DNA from 2 places in the Paenibacillus sp. FSL R7-0333 genome. Region 1 is predicted to be linked to the other one. Evidence: a T-box and tRNA genes for the amino acid it is inferred to sense, from the RefSeq annotation. Region 1 holds a T-box; the other holds one or more tRNA genes.
The links. A T-box is a leader RNA that pairs with one kind of tRNA and senses whether it is charged. The one in region 1 lies ahead of pheS (phenylalanine--tRNA ligase subunit alpha), so its partner is inferred to be a tRNA-Phe.
Positions count from the first base shown of each region.

Region 2: it has a tRNA-Phe gene. The T-box ahead of pheS (phenylalanine--tRNA ligase subunit alpha) is inferred to sense a tRNA for this amino acid. The anticodon was not compared.

Region 1 covers NZ_JBBOBZ010000001.1:1,728,130-1,737,460, forward strand. The annotation lists gene MKY86_RS07130 (sensor domain-containing diguanylate cyclase) at 1-285, opposite strand, end outside; gene MKY86_RS07135 (ABC transporter permease) at 814-1,986, opposite strand; gene MKY86_RS07140 (ABC transporter ATP-binding protein) at 1,983-2,684, opposite strand; gene MKY86_RS07145 (efflux RND transporter periplasmic adaptor subunit) at 2,681-4,108, opposite strand; gene MKY86_RS07150 (hypothetical protein) at 4,105-6,651, opposite strand; T-box leader at 6,872-7,148, shown strand; gene pheS (phenylalanine--tRNA ligase subunit alpha) at 7,208-8,242, shown strand; gene pheT (phenylalanine--tRNA ligase subunit beta) at 8,589-9,331, shown strand, end outside.
Region 2 covers NZ_JBBOBZ010000001.1:6,214,966-6,224,296, reverse strand. The annotation lists gene MKY86_RS26390 (nucleotidyltransferase-like protein) at 1-604, shown strand, start outside; rRNA gene MKY86_RS26385 (16S ribosomal RNA) at 1,118-2,678, shown strand; rRNA gene MKY86_RS26380 (23S ribosomal RNA) at 2,928-5,856, shown strand; tRNA gene MKY86_RS26375 (tRNA-Asn) at 5,918-5,993, shown strand; tRNA gene MKY86_RS26370 (tRNA-Ser) at 5,997-6,086, shown strand; tRNA gene MKY86_RS26365 (tRNA-Glu) at 6,224-6,298, shown strand; tRNA gene MKY86_RS26360 (tRNA-Val) at 6,319-6,394, shown strand; tRNA gene MKY86_RS26355 (tRNA-Met) at 6,427-6,503, shown strand; tRNA gene MKY86_RS26350 (tRNA-Asp) at 6,508-6,585, shown strand; tRNA gene MKY86_RS26345 (tRNA-Phe) at 6,607-6,682, shown strand; tRNA gene MKY86_RS26340 (tRNA-Thr) at 6,698-6,773, shown strand; tRNA gene MKY86_RS26335 (tRNA-Tyr) at 6,780-6,865, shown strand; tRNA gene MKY86_RS26330 (tRNA-Trp) at 6,872-6,945, shown strand; tRNA gene MKY86_RS26325 (tRNA-His) at 6,973-7,048, shown strand; tRNA gene MKY86_RS26320 (tRNA-His) at 7,097-7,172, shown strand; tRNA gene MKY86_RS26315 (tRNA-Gln) at 7,193-7,267, shown strand; tRNA gene MKY86_RS26310 (tRNA-Gly) at 7,274-7,348, shown strand; tRNA gene MKY86_RS26305 (tRNA-Cys) at 7,357-7,430, shown strand; tRNA gene MKY86_RS26300 (tRNA-Leu) at 7,463-7,541, shown strand; gene MKY86_RS26295 (monooxygenase) at 7,739-9,235, opposite strand; gene MKY86_RS26290 (RidA family protein) at 9,260-9,331, opposite strand, start outside.

The sequences.
Region 1 (9,331 bases):
ATTATTGTCCTCGAATTCCTGTGACAGCGTACTGCGCTGCGCGCTGGTCAGCGCCCCGCCGACTGTAGTCTGAAGCGCAAGGGCTGCCTGATAGAGATCGCGGTCGGCGTTCAGAATGAGCTCGGAATTCTGGTAGACGTCACTGTACAGGGAATCGGATAATTTGTTCATCGTATGATTCAGAAACAGCAGGGAGGCCACACTGATCCCAACCAGAAGAACGGTGATGGATGTGAATAATATAATCAGTCTGCGTGTACTTTTGTTTTCCGAAAAAACTGCCACTGTCATCCTCTCCCCGCACAGAACTTTTGCAAATCTCATGGGTGTAGCTTTGGTGCATGCGAAACTTATCCTTATGCGGAATATGGCTTCTTGCAGGCATGTAAGAGAGTATACGTTAGCGAGTCCTAGAAAGCAGGGGAAGAAGGAGGCAATAGAAAGAATAACTTCCGGTTAGATCGCGGTTTCTTTTCACCAGTATATAGGACACCCCTTAAGCAGAGCAATTGCTGAAAAAATAATAAGCCCCGTCAGCTTCCGCTGCGGATGACAGGCCGTGAAGCACACCCTGGAGCCGGAGTGGAAACAGTGGAGACATATCCGTTACAGCCGATACAAAGAACTATTATGTATACCCTACTACTATGTACAAGGTATTCTGACCTTTGAGTCCTATTACCCACTTTTGCTGCAAACGATACCCCTTTGGTATCAATTGTGCATTAAAAATAAAACAGGAAAATCCGCCAGCCCAGGGATCTGAGACTGGCGGATTGAAAAGCTGATGATAACGCAGCGTCTAGGATGGCGCTACTCGTTGCGCAGCGCATAGATCGGGCGCATTCTTGCAGCCTTGCTTGCAGGAATCATTCCGAATACGACACCGATGATCAAGGAGAATGAAAAGGAGATCAGGACCATATTCCAGGAAGGCGCCACATTCAAGGTGGTATAGTTACCGACAGCCCAGCTGGCGCCAAGTCCCAGTGCGACTCCGATCAGGCCTCCGGTGCCGCTTAAGACCACGGACTCGATCATGAACTGCATCATAATGTTCTTTTTCTTGGCCCCGATGGCCTTGCGGATGCCAATCTCTCTGGTTCGCTCATTGACCGAGACAATCATAATGTTCATAATCCCTATCCCGCCTACAAATAAGGAGATACCGGCGATACCGCCAAGGGCCAAGGACAGGGTGGCGCTGGTTTCATTTACCGTTTCCAGCATCTCCCGGGAATCAAAAACAGAGTAGGCATTCTCGGCTGCACTGAATTTGGCAGTAAGGCTGGCTTCCAGCTTGGTTTTGACATCATCCACATTGTCATTTGAAGTGGTTGTGAGGGTAATGGAGCGGACTCCCTTGCTCTGCAGGAACCGTTCGGCTGTAGAGATGGGGATCAGCAGCTTCTCGTCGCTTGAGCCGACGCTGGTGGAGCCTTTACTCTCCAGCAGTCCGACGATCTTGAAGCTGCTTCCGTTGATCTGTACCTTTTGACCTACAGGATTATCTGTACCGAACAGATCCTCCGCCGTATCTGATCCGATTAACGCAACCTTCTGCCGGTATTCTGTATCCATCTCAAGCAGGAATCTTCCGGATTGCACATGGAAATCCTGAACCTCTTCGTAGGCAGGTGTAATGCCTTCTACGGATACGGAAACGTTCTCGGTACCGTGCTTGGCGGTAACGTTCCCGGAGATTACCGGGGATACATTGTCCACCCCTTCAATCTCACCCAGAGCCAGGGCCTCCTCGTAGGTTAGCGAAGTGGTGGCTCCGCGGCCCATAATGTTGACGGTCAGCTGGTTGGTGCCCAGGGAGCTTAGGGACTCTGTAATCTGCGAGGTGGTGCCCTGGCCCACAGCGACAAGTGCAATGACGGAGGAGACCCCGATAATAATGCCCAGCATGGTAAGAAAGGCTCTTATTTTACTGCTAAGGATACTTTTGAAGGCCATTTTCATACTCTGGTACAGCATCATGAGGGCACCACCTTCCGATCCTCTACAAGATCCCCATCCTGAATCCGGATCACCCGTTTGGCCTGCTCGGCAATCTCCAGGTCATGCGTGATCAGAATAATGGTATGCCCTTGTACGTTAAGCTCCTTAATCATCTCCAGAACTTCCTTGCCTGTCTTGGAGTCCAGCGCTCCGGTTGGCTCATCGGCAAGCAAAATCGGGGGGGTTCCGGCAAGGGCGCGGGCAATAGCCACACGCTGCTGCTGGCCTCCGGACAGCTCGGAGGGACGGTGATTCATTCTGCTCGCAAGGCCTACCCGGACCAGGGCATTACGGGCAATTTCTCTGCGCTCCCTGTGGGACATTCCACGATAGATCAAGGGCAGCTCCACATTCTCTACCGCTGATAACTTCGGCAATAGATTAAAGTTTTGAAATATAAAGCCAATCTTTTCGTTGCGGATCTGGGCCAGCCTGTTGTCAGACAGCCTGCGGATCTCCTGGCCGTCCAGGAAATAATCGCCTTCATTGGCGACATCGAGGCAGCCCAGCATGTTCATCAGGGTGGACTTGCCTGAACCTGACGGGCCGATGATCGCAACGAATTCACCGTGATTAATGTTGAAGCTCAGGCTTCTCAGAACCGTCATCGATTCTCCGGCCATCGTGTAGCTGTGCTGCATCTTCTCAACCCGGATCAGCGGCTCTGGTGAGGTCATCGTCCGCCACCGCCTCCGCCGAAGCCTCCGCTGCTGCCCCCGCCGCCGAAGCCGCCGCCCCCGCCGGGAAAGCCACCGCTCCCGCCGGTCATTCCTCCGCCGCTGAAGCCGCCCATACCACCCATACCGCCTTGCTGCGGGGAGGTGGCATTGCCTGAGGAGATCACGGTCGGGAGGATTACTTCATCCCCTTCACTTAAGCCGCTGACGATTTCGATGCTGCTCTCATTGTGGATACCAACCTCTACAGCTATCCGTTTCATGCCTGAGGCGAAACCGGCTGCACCTTTGCTTCCGGCTGCTCTGCCGGGGAACTCCGCACCAGCAGGGAACTCTCCAGACGGAAGTTCACCGCCCTGGAATTCTCTGCCGCCGCGGGCGCCTGTGCCTCGGGTCCCCGCTTCACTACCGGAGGGTTCACCGTCCGCTGCAGCGCCAGCAGGGGGCTTGGAGTCAGCAGCATCTCTGTCTGTTGTGTTAGCTTGCTCATCCCCGGTTCCCGGCACATTGACGAAGGATTTCCCGTTTATCTTCGTTACAGCTTCGATGGGGACGGTCAGAATATCCTTTTTCTCTTCGATCGTAACCGCCACCTCCGCAGACATGCCGATAAGCACACCCTCCGAGTTATTTAATCCTACAGTGACGTTGAACAGGGAGACGCCATTAGAGGAGGTCCCTTCTTTGGCGATATCTATAACTTTACCGGTAAAAGATTTGTCCTCAAGGGCATCCAGTGTAATGGTAGAGGCTTGATTCAGCTTGATTTTGGGGATGTCCAGCTCGTCTACCTGCACGGTTACGCTTAGATTCACGTAGTCGGTCATGGTGAACAGCTCTGTACCATTCTGGGCCTGCTCACCGTCCGTAATATTCACGGCAGTGATCGTTCCATCGATCGGAGCGGTCAGCGGATCAGGCGGAGCCATATCTTCATGGATGGCAGCGATGGATTCCTGCCCGTCCACGATATCGCTATTGGCTTTATCAATGGCTTTTTTTGCCGATTCCAGCTCTTCCTCTGTCGCGTTATTCATAGCCAGCGTCTTGTAGCTCTCCTGTTTATTCTCCAGCTCCGTCTTGAGATTCTCCAGTGACTTGGTGGCTTCCTTCAGCTTATCGTCCAGATCGCCCGCAACAAATGTGATCAGCACAGCACCTTTTTTAACAACATCGCCTTTCTTAACCATGACCGTATCGACCTTCCCGGCTTCTTTGGTACGGATGCTCTCACTGTTGATCGCCGATACTGCACCTGAACCTGAGACACCCACCAGGATATCCCCCTTACTGGCAACTGCCGTATTCAGCGGAGCGGCATTGATCTGCCGGTTCTGATCCGGCCAGAGCTTATAGCCCGCAATCCCTGCAATAGCAACGAGGACTATCGCTGAAGCGATAATGATGATCTTCTTCTTATTCATTGTGCAGCTCCTTCGGGGGAAGAGGTGGTTGCTTTGGCGGTAACCTCAAGGGAATAGGCCTGGCTGGCGAGCTCTGTCCGTACTCCCTGGAATTCATCGTAGAATTTAAGGGCGTAGGTGCCGGAGCTCAGATTTTTGAACAGGGCGCTGGTAAGGGTCGTAGAATAAGAGCTGTTTGTTCCCAGGGTCAAGTCGGTGCCAAGTGTCAGTGCTTTCTCGTGAGACTGTCCATAAGGATCGATAACCTGAAGGATGAGCTTATGCTGGTAAGCGCCTGCCTGATAGGTGGTATCCTGGTTGAGATTGTAATTGAACGTCACAGCAATGCTGCTTGCGCCCTTGGTGAGTTCTCCTGTAGAGCTGGTAACTGCCAGTGTATAAGGGAAAAGTGGAACGGAAGCCAGATTGGTCAGAGGCGTAACCTCTGACGGTGTCAGTGTCAGCGTTGCCGTATTGACGTATCCCGTCGCAGCCGTTCCTGCGGCAGTCAGCTTGCCATCCGCAATCGACTGGCTGATATACAGCTCAAGACCTGTGGTGTCCAGGGTGGCCGGGACTTTCGCCCAGAAGGTAACCAGTGTTTTGCCCCCAGGGCTGGTCGACAGCTCGGACTGGTTGGCAGTTGCTTCAAAATATTGTCCGTCAGCAGTCCTGAACTGTGCATATAGACGGGCCAGATCTGCCTGCCGGATTTCATCGCTGTTCATTTCCACTTCGCTGTACACCAGGTTCGAGCCGGTTCCTGTATACAGGAGGGTGGAGCGCTCCTTCACGGTGGCTTTTTTGCCGGTGGCGGTGATCTTGAAGGCTTCCCCTGCAGCCACCGGAGCTACACTCTTAACGGTGCTGTCGCTTGTGCTGAGAGTGAGGAACTGCGACACCTCTGTACCCTTGGTCTCCTGGAGGATGAGCTTGATTTGTCTGACATCCAGGGTGTATGGAATATGGCCTTGAACCGTGATCTGAGTGCTGGCACCCGGGGCAAGGACCGAAGAGCTGTTGTCCGTATAAGTCTGGGAAGAGGAACTGAGATCCTTCTGATCCGCCAGGAGTACGCCGGTAAGAGCAGGTAAGGTAATGGATTTGGACGTTGCATTGCGTATCGTTAGTACAGCCTGTACCAGATCCTCGCTGCCCCAAGGCAGACGCAGCAGCGAGTCCAGAGAGACAGCGAAGGTGCCATAGGTATTGGTTACGCTGGTCTCAGAGGCGAGATGAATCTGTCTCTCAGGCGTATAAGGGATGCGGAAATAGGCCACAGGCAGCGTTACTTTATCCGTGCTGGCTGCAGGAGCGATCATTCGCAGCTCCAGCGAATTCTGAGCCAGCTCCAGCGGAACACTGGCGCTCAGCTCAATCAGCTTTTCTTCCAGCGGCTTCAGGGTCAGGCTGTTAAAGGCAGTGGCCGTCACCGGGAAGCTATAGCCTTCCGCCGACTTGACGTTAAGCTCATAAGCAGGCAAAGTAACGGCTGTGCTGCCGGTATTCTTCACCCGGAGCTGATAGCTCCAGACACCATTCCCGTTATCCGCATGCACACTTGCCTTCAGCAACTGCAAGTCCACCAGATTGCTGTCGATGGAGACCTTTTTGGTATAGCCCGCTGCTACAGTGAAATCTGCATTTACTGCAGCCGGAAGTGCGTAGGAAGAGACAGGCAGGTACAGCTTGAGTCCTTCATCCAGCTTGGCAATCTGCAGCGTCATCTTGCTGAGATTCATGTAGGAGGGGATCTCGGTCATATAATAGAGCGTCTTCTTCTCCTGAGGCTGAAGCTTGAATTCGGAGCTGCTGTCATCCAGCGTAAGCGTGAAGACAGAGCCGCCCGAGGATTTCAGGTACAAGGTATAACCCGGATCTGTAAGCACTTTGGTACCCAGATTGGTTAGGCTAAGCCCGACCTTGGCATAGACTTTGCTGTTATATTTGTAGATTTGCACGGATTCGGCTTTGGTGCCGGCAGTAATGCCGCCGAGTTCAACCTTTCGGGTCTCCCCTGTAAGCGAGGACAGAGAATAATTGAAAGGAATCGTGAACGTGCCTATACGCTGTTCATAATTAGCGGCGCTGAAATTCCAGCCGTAGATGTTGATTTTGAGTCCTTTGACTGAGGCGGCGGTTCCAATATTCGCATAGTATGTAAGACTGGTGCTTTGTTTAGCAGGGATTTTCTTGACCGCACTGTCTGCGCTGACCGGAATTCCCTTAATGATGCTGCCGCCCGCAGTTATAATTTTGGAGAAATAGTCTGCCAGATTGACGCTGCTGCCGGCGGTGTTGGTATAGGTAAGCGTGTAGGTGAGAATATTACCGCCGGTTTGGCTCTGAATCCCTACATGGCTCAGCTTCACCTGAAGCGCGGTGCCGAGCTTGAGCGCACTTAGACCGTTAAGTGTGGAGACTTCCGTGACCGCGCTTGCTGCTGTGGCAGCCGTTGAACCGGATGAAGCGGCATAGGCCGCGGTTCCCGGGCTTCCTGCGGTTTGACTTGCGGCAAATGTGCTGAGCAGCAGCAGAACAAATGCTTTTTTTCGTGTAAGCATGTAATTTCCTCCTTGTGTGATCTCTTAAGGGAAAATATCAACATTGACTGAATGTCCGCTGAAAAAAAAGCCGTCAAACCGTGCTGAAGCTTAAAGGGAGCTTAAAAAAAGATAAAAAATAAGCGGAATTTATGCGGCTTGTCAAACTGGCTGTTTTTGCATATAATAGATGGGCATATCTTCCCAAGTGGAGGATCGAAGTGCAGAGGTTATAATCCGCATACATGCAATGATGGAGAAGAGTACGCAGTGCCTGGCTTACAGGGAGGAAGCGCCGCAGATTGAGAGCGTTTCTAAGAGAGCAGAGCTGCCGAAGTTCACTCCGGAGCAGTTCCCTGAATGTGCTTGAAGAGCGCTAGTAGGGGGGACCGGCCGCAGACCGTTATTTCTGTATAAAGTGAGACAGGTCTTTGCCGCACCGAAAGAGGGAATAGTGCTCTTAAGGGAAGCGTACGGCCGTCTAACAAGGGTGGTACCACGGTCTTTTCGTCCCTTTACCGGGAGGAAAGGCCTTTTTTTGTTGAACAATACGAGATTTGAGGGGGCAGTACAAGCCATGAAAGACAAATTGGAAGCACTGAAGGCTGAGGCGCTGACGAAGCTGCAGGCGGTAAACGATCCGCAGATTCTGAATGACCTGCGCGTCAAATACCTTGGCAAAAAAGGCGAGCTGACAGAGGTTCTGCGCGGTATGGGCGGATTAAGCGCGGAGGAGCGTCCGGTGATCGGCCAGGTGGCCAATCTGGTGCGCAGCGCCATTGAAGAGGTGATCAGCGCCAAGCAGGAGCTGTTCCAGCAGCAGGAGACAGAGAGCCGCCTGAATGCGGAGAAGGTCGATGTAACCCTGCCGGGCCGCGGCCTGCCGCAGGGCGGGATTCATCCGCTGAGCCGGGTGCTCCAGGAGATCGAGGATATCTTCATCGGCATGGGCTTCCGGATCGCTGAAGGACCGGAGGTGGAGACGGACTACTACAACTTTGAGGCGCTGAACCTGCCGAAGAACCATCCGGCCCGGGACATGCAGGATTCCTTCTATATCACGGATGATATTCTGATGCGTACCCAGACCTCGCCGGTACAGGTGCGTACCATGCAGGCGGCGAACGGGGAGTCTCCGGTCAAAATCATCTGTCCCGGCAAAGTCTTCCGCCGCGACGATGACGATGCGACCCACTCCTTCCAGTTCCATCAGATTGAAGGCCTGGTCATCGGCCGCAATATCCGCATGAGCGACCTGAAGGGTACCCTGCAGCAGTTCACCAAGGAGATGTTCGGCCCTAGCGCGGGTATCCGTCTGCGCCCCAGCTTCTTCCCGTTCACCGAGCCTAGCGTTGAGGTGGATGTAAGCTGCTTCAAATGCGGCGGCGATGGCTGCCGTCTCTGCAAGCAGAGCGGCTGGCTGGAGATTCTCGGTGCCGGTATGGTGCACCCGAATGTGCTGCGGATGGGCGGATACGATCCGGAAGTTTACAGCGGCTTCGCGTTCGGCATGGGCGCTGAGCGGATCGCGATGCTGAAATACGGTATCGATGACATCCGCTACTTCTACACGAATGATATGGGATTTGTGAAGCAGTTCAAGGGTATTTAGGGATTTGGCGGGTGTGCGCGGGAGCGTGTTGGACGGATATTGTTAAGCCGGAGGGATGACGGCAGTGCTAATTAAATGACTGCGATTGAAGGACCGGAGGGGAATTTTGGAACTGTAGGAGCGGTAGCGTCCGCCTTTGTGTTTGGATTTCTACCGCGAGAAGCGGTTCTAATCAGGAAATCCAAACACAACAGCGGCCGGAAGTCCAAATATTCTCTGTAGGAACACTGCAATGCAGAATTTTTTTGCGCGAAGTTGACGTGGGCTTGTTTATATCCGCTTCCGCGCCCCGGCGCAGGCCGGCATGGAGATCAATACATCTGAAACAAAAAGGAAGTGTGCGATTATGAAAGTATCAACCGCCTGGCTGGCCGATTATATATCGCTGGAAGGGGTGACCGCAGATGACTTGGCGGACAAAATCACCACCGCCGGCATTGAGATTGACGGAGTAGAACGCCGCAACAAAGGGATCTCCGGGATTGTGACCGGCTACGTGAAATCCAAAGAAAAGCACCCGGACGCCGATAAGCTGAATATCTGTATTGTCGATGCCGGGCAGGGCGAGGATCTGCAGATCGTCTGCGGAGCGAAGAATGTCGCAGCGGGCCAGAAGGTTCCGGTCGCGCTGGTAGGTGCCAAGCTGCCGGGCCTGGAGATCAAAAAAGCCAAGCTGCGCGGCGTGCTGTCGCAGGGGATGATCTGCTCGGCCAAAGAGCTGGGCCTGAACGACAAGCTGCTGCCCAAAGAGCTGCAGGAGGGCATTCTCGTGCTGCCGGAACAGACCGAGGTGGGCCAGGATATTCTCAAGGTGCTTGGACTGAATGACGAAATTCTTGATTTCGATCTAACGCCGAACCGTTCCGACTGCCTGAGCATGATCGGTGCCGCTTATGAGGTAAGTGCGGTACTGGGCCGTGAGCTGAAGCTGGCTGATCCGGCGGCAGAGCTTGTGGAAACGGGCGGGAAGGCAGCGGACTCCATCACGGTTACGATTGAGGATGAGGCATTCTGCAGCCATTATGCCGTGCGTTATATTGCCGGAGTGAAGACCGCGCCGTCCCCGCTGTGGATTCAGAACCGCCTGAT
Region 2 (9,331 bases), 4.5 Mb from region 1:
CAGCCTGATATCCGGAGAGGTACTCTGGGACCCGAAGGGGATCTTGGCGGAGATGCGTAAGCAGCTCACCCAGTTTGAGGGCCCGCTCAAAGAACGGGTGCTGTTCATGGAATTCTCCCGTTTTTTACATATGTATATTAAGTCCAAGCGTTATATTGAAGCAGGCTGTACCATGGATGCCTATAATTGCGTACTCATTGCCTTGTATCATTGGGCGCGCATTGAAGTGAGTGAAGCGGGGTATTTCCCGGAACCGGCAGTATGGGGACAGGTGAAAAGCCTGAACTCCCCGGTCCATAAGCTATATGAAGAATTGACTATCAGCACAGAGACACTGGACCAGAGAATCGAACTGATCCTGCTTGCCTGTGAATTTGCCCTTATGTCAAAAATGGAGGATTGCTGTATCATGCTGCTTCATATCCTGGGCAGCCGTAAGGAGGCGTGGAGCATTAAGGAGCTTCTGCAGCATTCGGGGCTCAGCCCGCTCCAGGCAGAGTTGCCGCTTGTGCTTCGCAAGCTGGTATCCCGTTCATTAATTCGGGAGATCGCCTCGTGGGCAGTTGATGCCGGGGATGGTCATGCCATTCGTTATACCCTTTAAATTAACAAATCGTCTACTGGCGGTAACATCTCTATATAGATAGCATTAGCGGGAGAATGGAGAGGGTGAATGTACTCTCTTTTTTTATAGAATTTATATGTTTGGGGCCCCCGCAAAGTACCTGAGTCATCACCTACGCTAAAGCCTCACTTTGTGGGGTTATTTTATTTGTCCAAGTTTGCAGAAGAGCTGAAAGGGAATTGAATATTTAGGGTTGACTAGGGTGCAGTTCTTATGATAAATTATAACTCGTCCCTCTGACATAACGATGCGCAGCAATGCAGTCGTAAATCAGCCGAAAAAAGAAATTAAAAAAAAGGTTGACTAAAACGAGGGTGCTGTGATATATTATAAAGGTCGCTGCTGAAATAAAAAACGGCGACGGAAGATGAACTTGATCTTTGAAAACTGAACAACGAGTGAGTATCGGAGATCGCTTCGGCGAGATCCAAAAATGAGAATGTAAATTCTCGTCAGATGTTTCAAAATGAGCAATCGCTCTTTCTAAATACCAATTTGGAGAGTTTGATCCTGGCTCAGGACGAACGCTGGCGGCATGCCTAATACATGCAAGTCGAGCGGAGTTTGAGAGGAAGCTTGCTTCCTTTCAAACTTAGCGGCGGACGGGTGAGTAACACGTAGGCAACCTGCCCTCAAGCCTGGGATAACTACCGGAAACGGTAGCTAATACCGGATAATTTCTTTTTTCTCCTGAGGAGAGAATGAAAGGCGGAGCAATCTGCTGCTTGGGGATGGGCCTGCGGCGCATTAGCTAGTTGGTGGGGTAACGGCTCACCAAGGCGACGATGCGTAGCCGACCTGAGAGGGTGAACGGCCACACTGGGACTGAGACACGGCCCAGACTCCTACGGGAGGCAGCAGTAGGGAATCTTCCGCAATGGGCGCAAGCCTGACGGAGCAATGCCGCGTGAGTGATGAAGGTTTTCGGATCGTAAAGCTCTGTTGCCAGGGAAGAACGTCCGGTAGAGTAACTGCTACCGGAGTGACGGTACCTGAGAAGAAAGCCCCGGCTAACTACGTGCCAGCAGCCGCGGTAATACGTAGGGGGCAAGCGTTGTCCGGAATTATTGGGCGTAAAGCGCGCGCAGGCGGTTATTTAAGTCTGGTGTTTAAACCTTGGGCTCAACCTGAGGTCGCACTGGAAACTGGGTGACTTGAGTACAGAAGAGGAAAGTGGAATTCCACGTGTAGCGGTGAAATGCGTAGATATGTGGAGGAACACCAGTGGCGAAGGCGACTTTCTGGGCTGTAACTGACGCTGAGGCGCGAAAGCGTGGGGAGCAAACAGGATTAGATACCCTGGTAGTCCACGCCGTAAACGATGAGTGCTAGGTGTTAGGGGTTTCGATACCCTTGGTGCCGAAGTTAACACAGTAAGCACTCCGCCTGGGGAGTACGGTCGCAAGACTGAAACTCAAAGGAATTGACGGGGACCCGCACAAGCAGTGGAGTATGTGGTTTAATTCGAAGCAACGCGAAGAACCTTACCAGGTCTTGACATCCAACTAACGAAGCAGAGATGCATCAGGTGCCCTTCGGGGAAAGTTGAGACAGGTGGTGCATGGTTGTCGTCAGCTCGTGTCGTGAGATGTTGGGTTAAGTCCCGCAACGAGCGCAACCCTTGACTTTAGTTGCCAGCAGGTTGAGCTGGGCACTCTAGAGTGACTGCCGGTGACAAACCGGAGGAAGGTGGGGATGACGTCAAATCATCATGCCCCTTATGACCTGGGCTACACACGTACTACAATGGCCGGTACAACGGGAAGCGAAGCCGCGAGGTGGAGCCAATCCCAGCAAAGCCGGTCTCAGTTCGGATTGCAGGCTGCAACTCGCCTGCATGAAGTCGGAATTGCTAGTAATCGCGGATCAGCATGCCGCGGTGAATACGTTCCCGGGTCTTGTACACACCGCCCGTCACACCACGAGAGTTTACAACACCCGAAGTCGGTGGGGTAACCCGCAAGGGAGCCAGCCGCCGAAGGTGGGGTAGATGATTGGGGTGAAGTCGTAACAAGGTAGCCGTATCGGAAGGTGCGGCTGGATCACCTCCTTTCTATGGAGAATCGTCTTCTGCAACGAAGACATTCAAAACGGAAGCTAAGCTTCCACAATAGAACCCTTGGGTTCGAATACTCACTCGTTGGTCAGTTTTGAGAGTTTAAGCTCTCATCTTTAATTTGATCCTTGAAAACTGGATACCGAAACGAATTTGCGTTTTAGAACATTCCTTTAAGCTGAACTTGTGTAAACAAGTTTTGAATTAATGGCGATGCTAAGCGGTTTTCCTAACGGAAAACGCATTGGTTAAGCTACTAAGAGCACACGGAGGATGCCTAGGCGCCAGGAGCCGACGAAGGACGTGGCGAACAACGAAACTGCCTCGGGGAGCTGTAAGCAAGCTTTGATCCGGGGGTGTCCGAATGGGGAAACCCAGCTGTGGTAATTCGCAGTTACTCGTATCTGAATACATAGGATACGCAGAGGCAGACCAGGGGAACTGAAACATCTAAGTACCCTGAGGAAGAGAAAACAATAGTGATTCCGTCAGTAGCGGCGAGCGAACGCGGAACAGCCTAAACCAAGGGGCTTGCCTCTTGGGGTTGTGGGACGTCTCACATGGAGTTACAAAGGAATATGGTAGGTGAAGAGGTCTGGAAAGGCCCGCGATAGAGGTAAAAGCCCTGTAGCCTAAACTGTGTTCTCTCCGAGACGGATCCCGAGTAGTGCGGGGCACGTGAAACCCCGTATGAATCCAGCAGGACCATCTGCTAAGGCTAAATACTACCTGGCGACCGATAGTGAAACAGTACCGTGAGGGAAAGGTGAAAAGCACCCCGGAAGGGGAGTGAAATAGAACCTGAAACCGTGTGCTTACAAAAAGTCAGAGCCCTCTTTATGGGTGATGGCGTGCCTTTTGTAGAATGAACCGGCGAGTTACGTTTAACATGCAAGGTTAAGGTGAGAAGCCGGAGCCGCAGCGAAAGCGAGTCTGAATAGGGCGACTAAGTATGTGGACGTAGACCCGAAACCGTGTGATCTACCCCTGTCCAGGGTGAAGGTGCGGTAACACGCACTGGAGGCCCGAACCCACGCATGTTGAAAAATGCGGGGATGAGGTGGGGGTAGCGGAGAAATTCCAATCGAACTCGGAGATAGCTGGTTCTCCCCGAAATAGCTTTAGGGCTAGCCTCGGTGAATGGAGTGGTGGAGGTAGAGCACTGATTGGGTGCGGGGCCCGCAAGGGTTACCAAGCTCAGTCAAACTCCGAATGCCATTTACTTCTTGCCGGGAGTCAGACAGTGAGTGCTAAGATCCATTGTCAAAAGGGAAACAGCCCAGACCATCAGCTAAGGTCCCCAAGTGTGTGTTAAGTGGGAAAGGATGTGGAGTTGCACAGACAACCAGGATGTTGGCTTAGAAGCAGCCACCATTGAAAGAGTGCGTAATAGCTCACTGGTCGAGTGACTCTGCGCCGAAAATGTAACGGGGCTAAACACACCACCGAAGCTATGGCTAGATGCTTTGCATCTGGGGTAGGGGAGCGTTGTATGTAGGTTGAAGGTGTACCGTAAGGAGCGCTGGACAGCATACAAGTGAGAATGCCGGTATGAGTAACGAAAAGATCAGTGAGAATCTGATCCGCCGAAAGCCCAAGGTTTCCTGAGGAAGGCTCGTCCGCTCAGGGTAAGTCGGGACCTAAGGCGAGGCCGACAGGCGTAGTCGAAGGACAACAGTTTGAAATTACTGTACCACCGTAATCCGCTATGAGCGATGGGGTGACGCAGGAGGGTAGTGACGCGGACTGATGGATATGTCCGTCTAAGCAGTGAGGCTGGTGTGCAGGCAAATCCGCACATCGTTAAGGCTGGGCTGTGATGGGGAGCGAAAATTACAGTAGCGAAGGTCATGATCTCACACTGCCAAGAAAAGCCTCTAGCCAGGAGAAGGTGCCCGTACCGCAAACCGACACAGGTAGGCGAGAAGAGAATTCTAAGGCGCGCGGAAGAACTCTCGTTAAGGAACTCGGCAAAATGACCCCGTAACTTCGGGAGAAGGGGTGCCTCGGTAGGGTGAATAGCCCGAGGGGGCCGCAGTGAAAAGGCCCAAGCGACTGTTTAGCAAAAACACAGGTCTGTGCGAAGCCGTAAGGCGAAGTATACGGGCTGACGCCTGCCCGGTGCTGGAAGGTTAAGGGGAGCGGTTAGGAGCAATCCGAAGCTGTGAACCGAAGCCCCAGTAAACGGCGGCCGTAACTATAACGGTCCTAAGGTAGCGAAATTCCTTGTCAGGTAAATTCTGACCCGCACGAATGGCGTAACGACTTGGGCGCTGTCTCAACGAGAGATCCGGTGAAATTTTAATACCTGTGAAGATGCAGGTTACCCGCGACAAGACGGAAAGACCCCATGGAGCTTTACTGCAGCTTGATATTGAATTTGGGTACGATCTGTACAGGATAGGTGGGAGCCGTGGAGGCAGGAGCGCAAGCTTCTGCGGAGGCGCCGTTGGGATACCACCCTGATCGTATCTAGGTTCTAACCTAGTGCCCTTAGCGGGTACGGGGACCGTGTCAGGCGGGCAGTTTGACTGGGGCGGTCGCCTCCTAAAGAGTAACGGAGGCGTTCAAAGGTTCCCTCAGAATGGTTGGAAATCATTCGCAGAGTGCAAAGGCATAAGGGAGCTTGACTGCGAGACCTACAAGTCGAGCAGGGACGAAAGTCGGACTTAGTGATCCGGTGGTACCGCATGGAAGGGCCATCGCTCAACGGATAAAAGCTACCCTGGGGATAACAGGCTTATCTCCCCCAAGAGTCCACATCGACGGGGAGGTTTGGCACCTCGATGTCGGCTCATCGCATCCTGGGGCTGAAGTAGGTCCCAAGGGTTGGGCTGTTCGCCCATTAAAGCGGTACGCGAGCTGGGTTCAGAACGTCGTGAGACAGTTCGGTCCCTATCTGTCGTGGGCGCAGGAAATTTGAGAGGAGCTGTCCTTAGTACGAGAGGACCGGGATGGACGTACCGCTGGTGCATCAGTTGTTCCGCCAGGAGCATGGCTGAGTAGCTACGTACGGACGGGATAAGCGCTGAAAGCATCTAAGCGTGAAGCCCCCCTCAAGATGAGATTTCCCAGTATGTAAGACCCCTTGAAGACGACGAGGTAGATAGGTTGGAGGTGGAAGTGCAGCAATGCATGGAGCTGACCAATACTAATCGGTCGAGGGCTTATCCAAAAAATAATTCGCAGATTCGTTTCGGATTCAGTTTTCAGGCGATCAAGTCTGATATGTATATTCCCTGATAGCTCAGTTGGTAGAGCACTCGACTGTTAATCGAGTTGTCACAGGTTCGAGTCCTGTTCGGGGAGCCATATGGAGAGGTGTCCGAGTTTGGCCGAAGGAGCACGATTGGAAATCGTGTAGGCGCCACAAGCGTCTCGAGGGTTCGAATCCCTCTCTCTCCGTAGCAATACTTCTTTGAATAGGGATGAGAACCCTAAGTGGTTCGTTGGAGCATAGGCTTCGTTAGCACTGCTTCGCAATCTCGTAACGAAGTGAAGAGTATCCCTCTCTCTCCGTAGCAATACTTTTTACACAGCATGGCTCGTTGGTCAAGGGGTTAAGACACCTCCCTTTCACGGAGGTAACATGGGTTCGAATCCCATACGAGTCACCATTTTTTTTGAACTGATACATGGAGGCTTAGCTCAGCTGGGAGAGCATCTGCCTTACAAGCAGAGGGTCGGGGGTTCGAACCCCTCAGCCTCCACCATCTATCTTAATCGAATAGATTTTGTTCAATGACGCGGGGTGGAGCAGCCCGGTAGCTCGTCGGGCTCATAACCCGAAGGCCGCAGGTTCAAATCCTGCCCCCGCAACCAATTTGGAACCGTGGTGTAGTTGGCCTAACATGCCTGCCTGTCACGCAGGAGATCGCGGGTTCGAATCCCGTCGGTTCCGCCATCTTTACAAAAATACTTTTATGGCTCGGTAGCTCAGTCGGTAGAGCAAAGGACTGAAAATCCTTGTGTCGGGGGTTCGATTCCCTCCCGCGCCACCATACACAACTTAATATGCCGGTGTAGCTCAATTGGTAGAGCAACTGACTTGTAATCAGTAGGTTGGGGGTTCAAGTCCTCTCGCCGGCACCATACCGTGGAGGCTTAGCGAAGTGGCCAAACGCATCAGACTGTAAATCTGCTCACGTACGTGTTCGGTGGTTCGAATCCATCAGCCTCCACCATTTTTTAGGGGCATAGTTTAAAGGTAGAACAACGGTCTCCAAAACCGTTGGTGTGGGTTCAATTCCTGCTGCCCCTGCCAAGTAATTTCATATAAAAGAATCATATGGCGACCGTGGCGAAGGGGTTAACGCACCGGATTGTGGTTCCGGCATTCGTGGGTTCGAGACCCATCGGTCGCCCCATTTCTTTTATAAGAATTACATAGCAATACAACTTAAAAGCTTCACATGGCGACCGTGGCGAAGGGGTTAACGCACCGGATTGTGGTTCCGGCATTCGTGGGTTCGAGACCCATCGGTCGCCCCATTTTCTTTTAAAAAATATATTGGGGATTAGCCAAGCGGTAAGGCAACGGACTTTGACTCCGTCATTCATAGGTTCGATTCCTATATCCCCAGCCATTATATGCGGACGTGGCTCAGCGGTAGAGCATCGCCTTGCCAAGGCGAGGGTCGCGGGTTCGATTCCCGTCGTCCGCTCCATTTCATGTGGTGCCATAGCCAAGTGGTAAGGCAAAGCTCTGCAAAAGCTTTATCCCCAGTTCAAATCTGGGTGGCACCTCCATTATTTTTTTTCTGGAAATTATATATGTATACGCCGGCGTGGCGGAATGGCAGACGCGCTCGACTCAAAATCGAGTGGGAAACCGTGGAGGTTCGAGTCCTCTCGCCGGTATTATTTTTAGTAAGAACAGCCCATTAGATGAAAAATCTAATGGGCTGTTCTTATTTTTCTGGATCATTTCCCCTACCGCAAAAGTTCCTCCAGTCGCCAACTCCGCCGGCCGGTCATGGATAACGAGCGCCACCGGGAGTTCCTTGGCTTCGATCCTAGCAAGACAACACTGCGTGATTTTAGTTTATCCCGAATTACTACACGGTAATGTCTCCACACCAGCGAATGATTCCTTCTTTTATGGTTTGAATTGGATTTGGATCGGATAGAGAAATCGCCCAGGCAATATGTCCATCCGGCCGAATAAGCGCCGTGTGGACGTCGTTCCAATCCGCGTCAGCCTCAGCTAAAGAGGCATGTACAACTTGAAGGTTGCTATACGTTTCCCATTGACCGCTATTCTGTTCATTAGAATGGAAATGCAACAGAAGAAAAGTACCTTTGTGCAGGAGTGGATAGGAGTTAATTAATTGCCCGTCTTTCAGCTTTAAGCTTAGATCTTTGAAACGTTTCCCGTTTAAAGGATGGGAACGCGCTTCAGCGTCGGGTGCATAATGTACGTCCAGGGCGGAAATTTGTGCAGCGATTTGATAATTAGCCTCCGGTATTTGAATCAGATTAGCCAGCATGCTTCGCAGCTCCGTGATGAGAGGCGTCACGTCCAGAAGCAGGGTTTGGACCTCGGTATTCCGGAGCAAGGCCGTATTCCATGGAAAACGTTCGGCATGATAACTGTCTAATAGCCAGTCTGGAGCCCAGCCTTTGATTGCTCCTGCAAGCTTCCAGCCTAGGTTCATCGCTTCTTGTAAGCCGACGTTCATTCCCTGTCCACCAGCGGGAAAATGAATGTGCGCCGAATCTCCCGCCAAGAACAATCTACCATTCCGATAGCGTCCCGCTTGCCGTGTAGCATTTCCAAATCGGGACATCCATTTCACATCGTTCAATCCCAGGTCGCTTCCGGTCGTACGGATGAGCGATGAACGAAACTCTTCCAATGTAACGCTCTCATCCTTGGAGACGTTACGTCTCTCCATATCGATCATCAAGACTCGATAGATATGATCATGTATTGGAATGATGCTGACCAATCCTTGTTCTGTAATTCGGGATATGACACTCATAGGAGCCAAATCAGATAGAACGGCATCCCCCAGAATAGCCGTGAAGGTCGCATCTGTACCTTCAAAGGATATATTTGCGTGTTTGCGAACCAAGCTTCTGGCTCCATCCGTACCTACCACATAAGCTGATCTTAACGTTGTTTCTCCATGCGGTCCCGCGATCTTAACGTTGACCCCATTCTCATCCTGATGCACAGACAGAGCCTCAACCTCTCTCAAGACCTCCGCGCCAAGACTAAGAGTCCAGTCCTCCAGCACCTTCTCCGTCTCACTCTGCGGTAAAAAGAGGGTATGATTGGAAGAAGAATCCAATGCCGAGAAATCCAAAGGAGTTTCTAATCCGGCGAAATGTCCTCTCGAAAGTAAGCGGCCTTGCTTGATTAATTGTGATTTCACTCCACGCATATCTAATATTTCAAGCGTGCGTGGATGTACGGTAAGCGCACGTGAAAATGGGGTTGTCGCCTTTAGTCGCTCAATGACGCATACCTTTACACCGGCTAAGGCCAATTCTCCAGCCAACATCATGCCGACAGGACCGCCACCGATCAGGATGACTTCATATTTCATATCAATAACCTCTTTTCTTATACATTATGGGAAGATCACGATAGCGTCTATTTCGATAAGCCATTCAGGATCGGCTAGTGCTTGAACGCCTATATA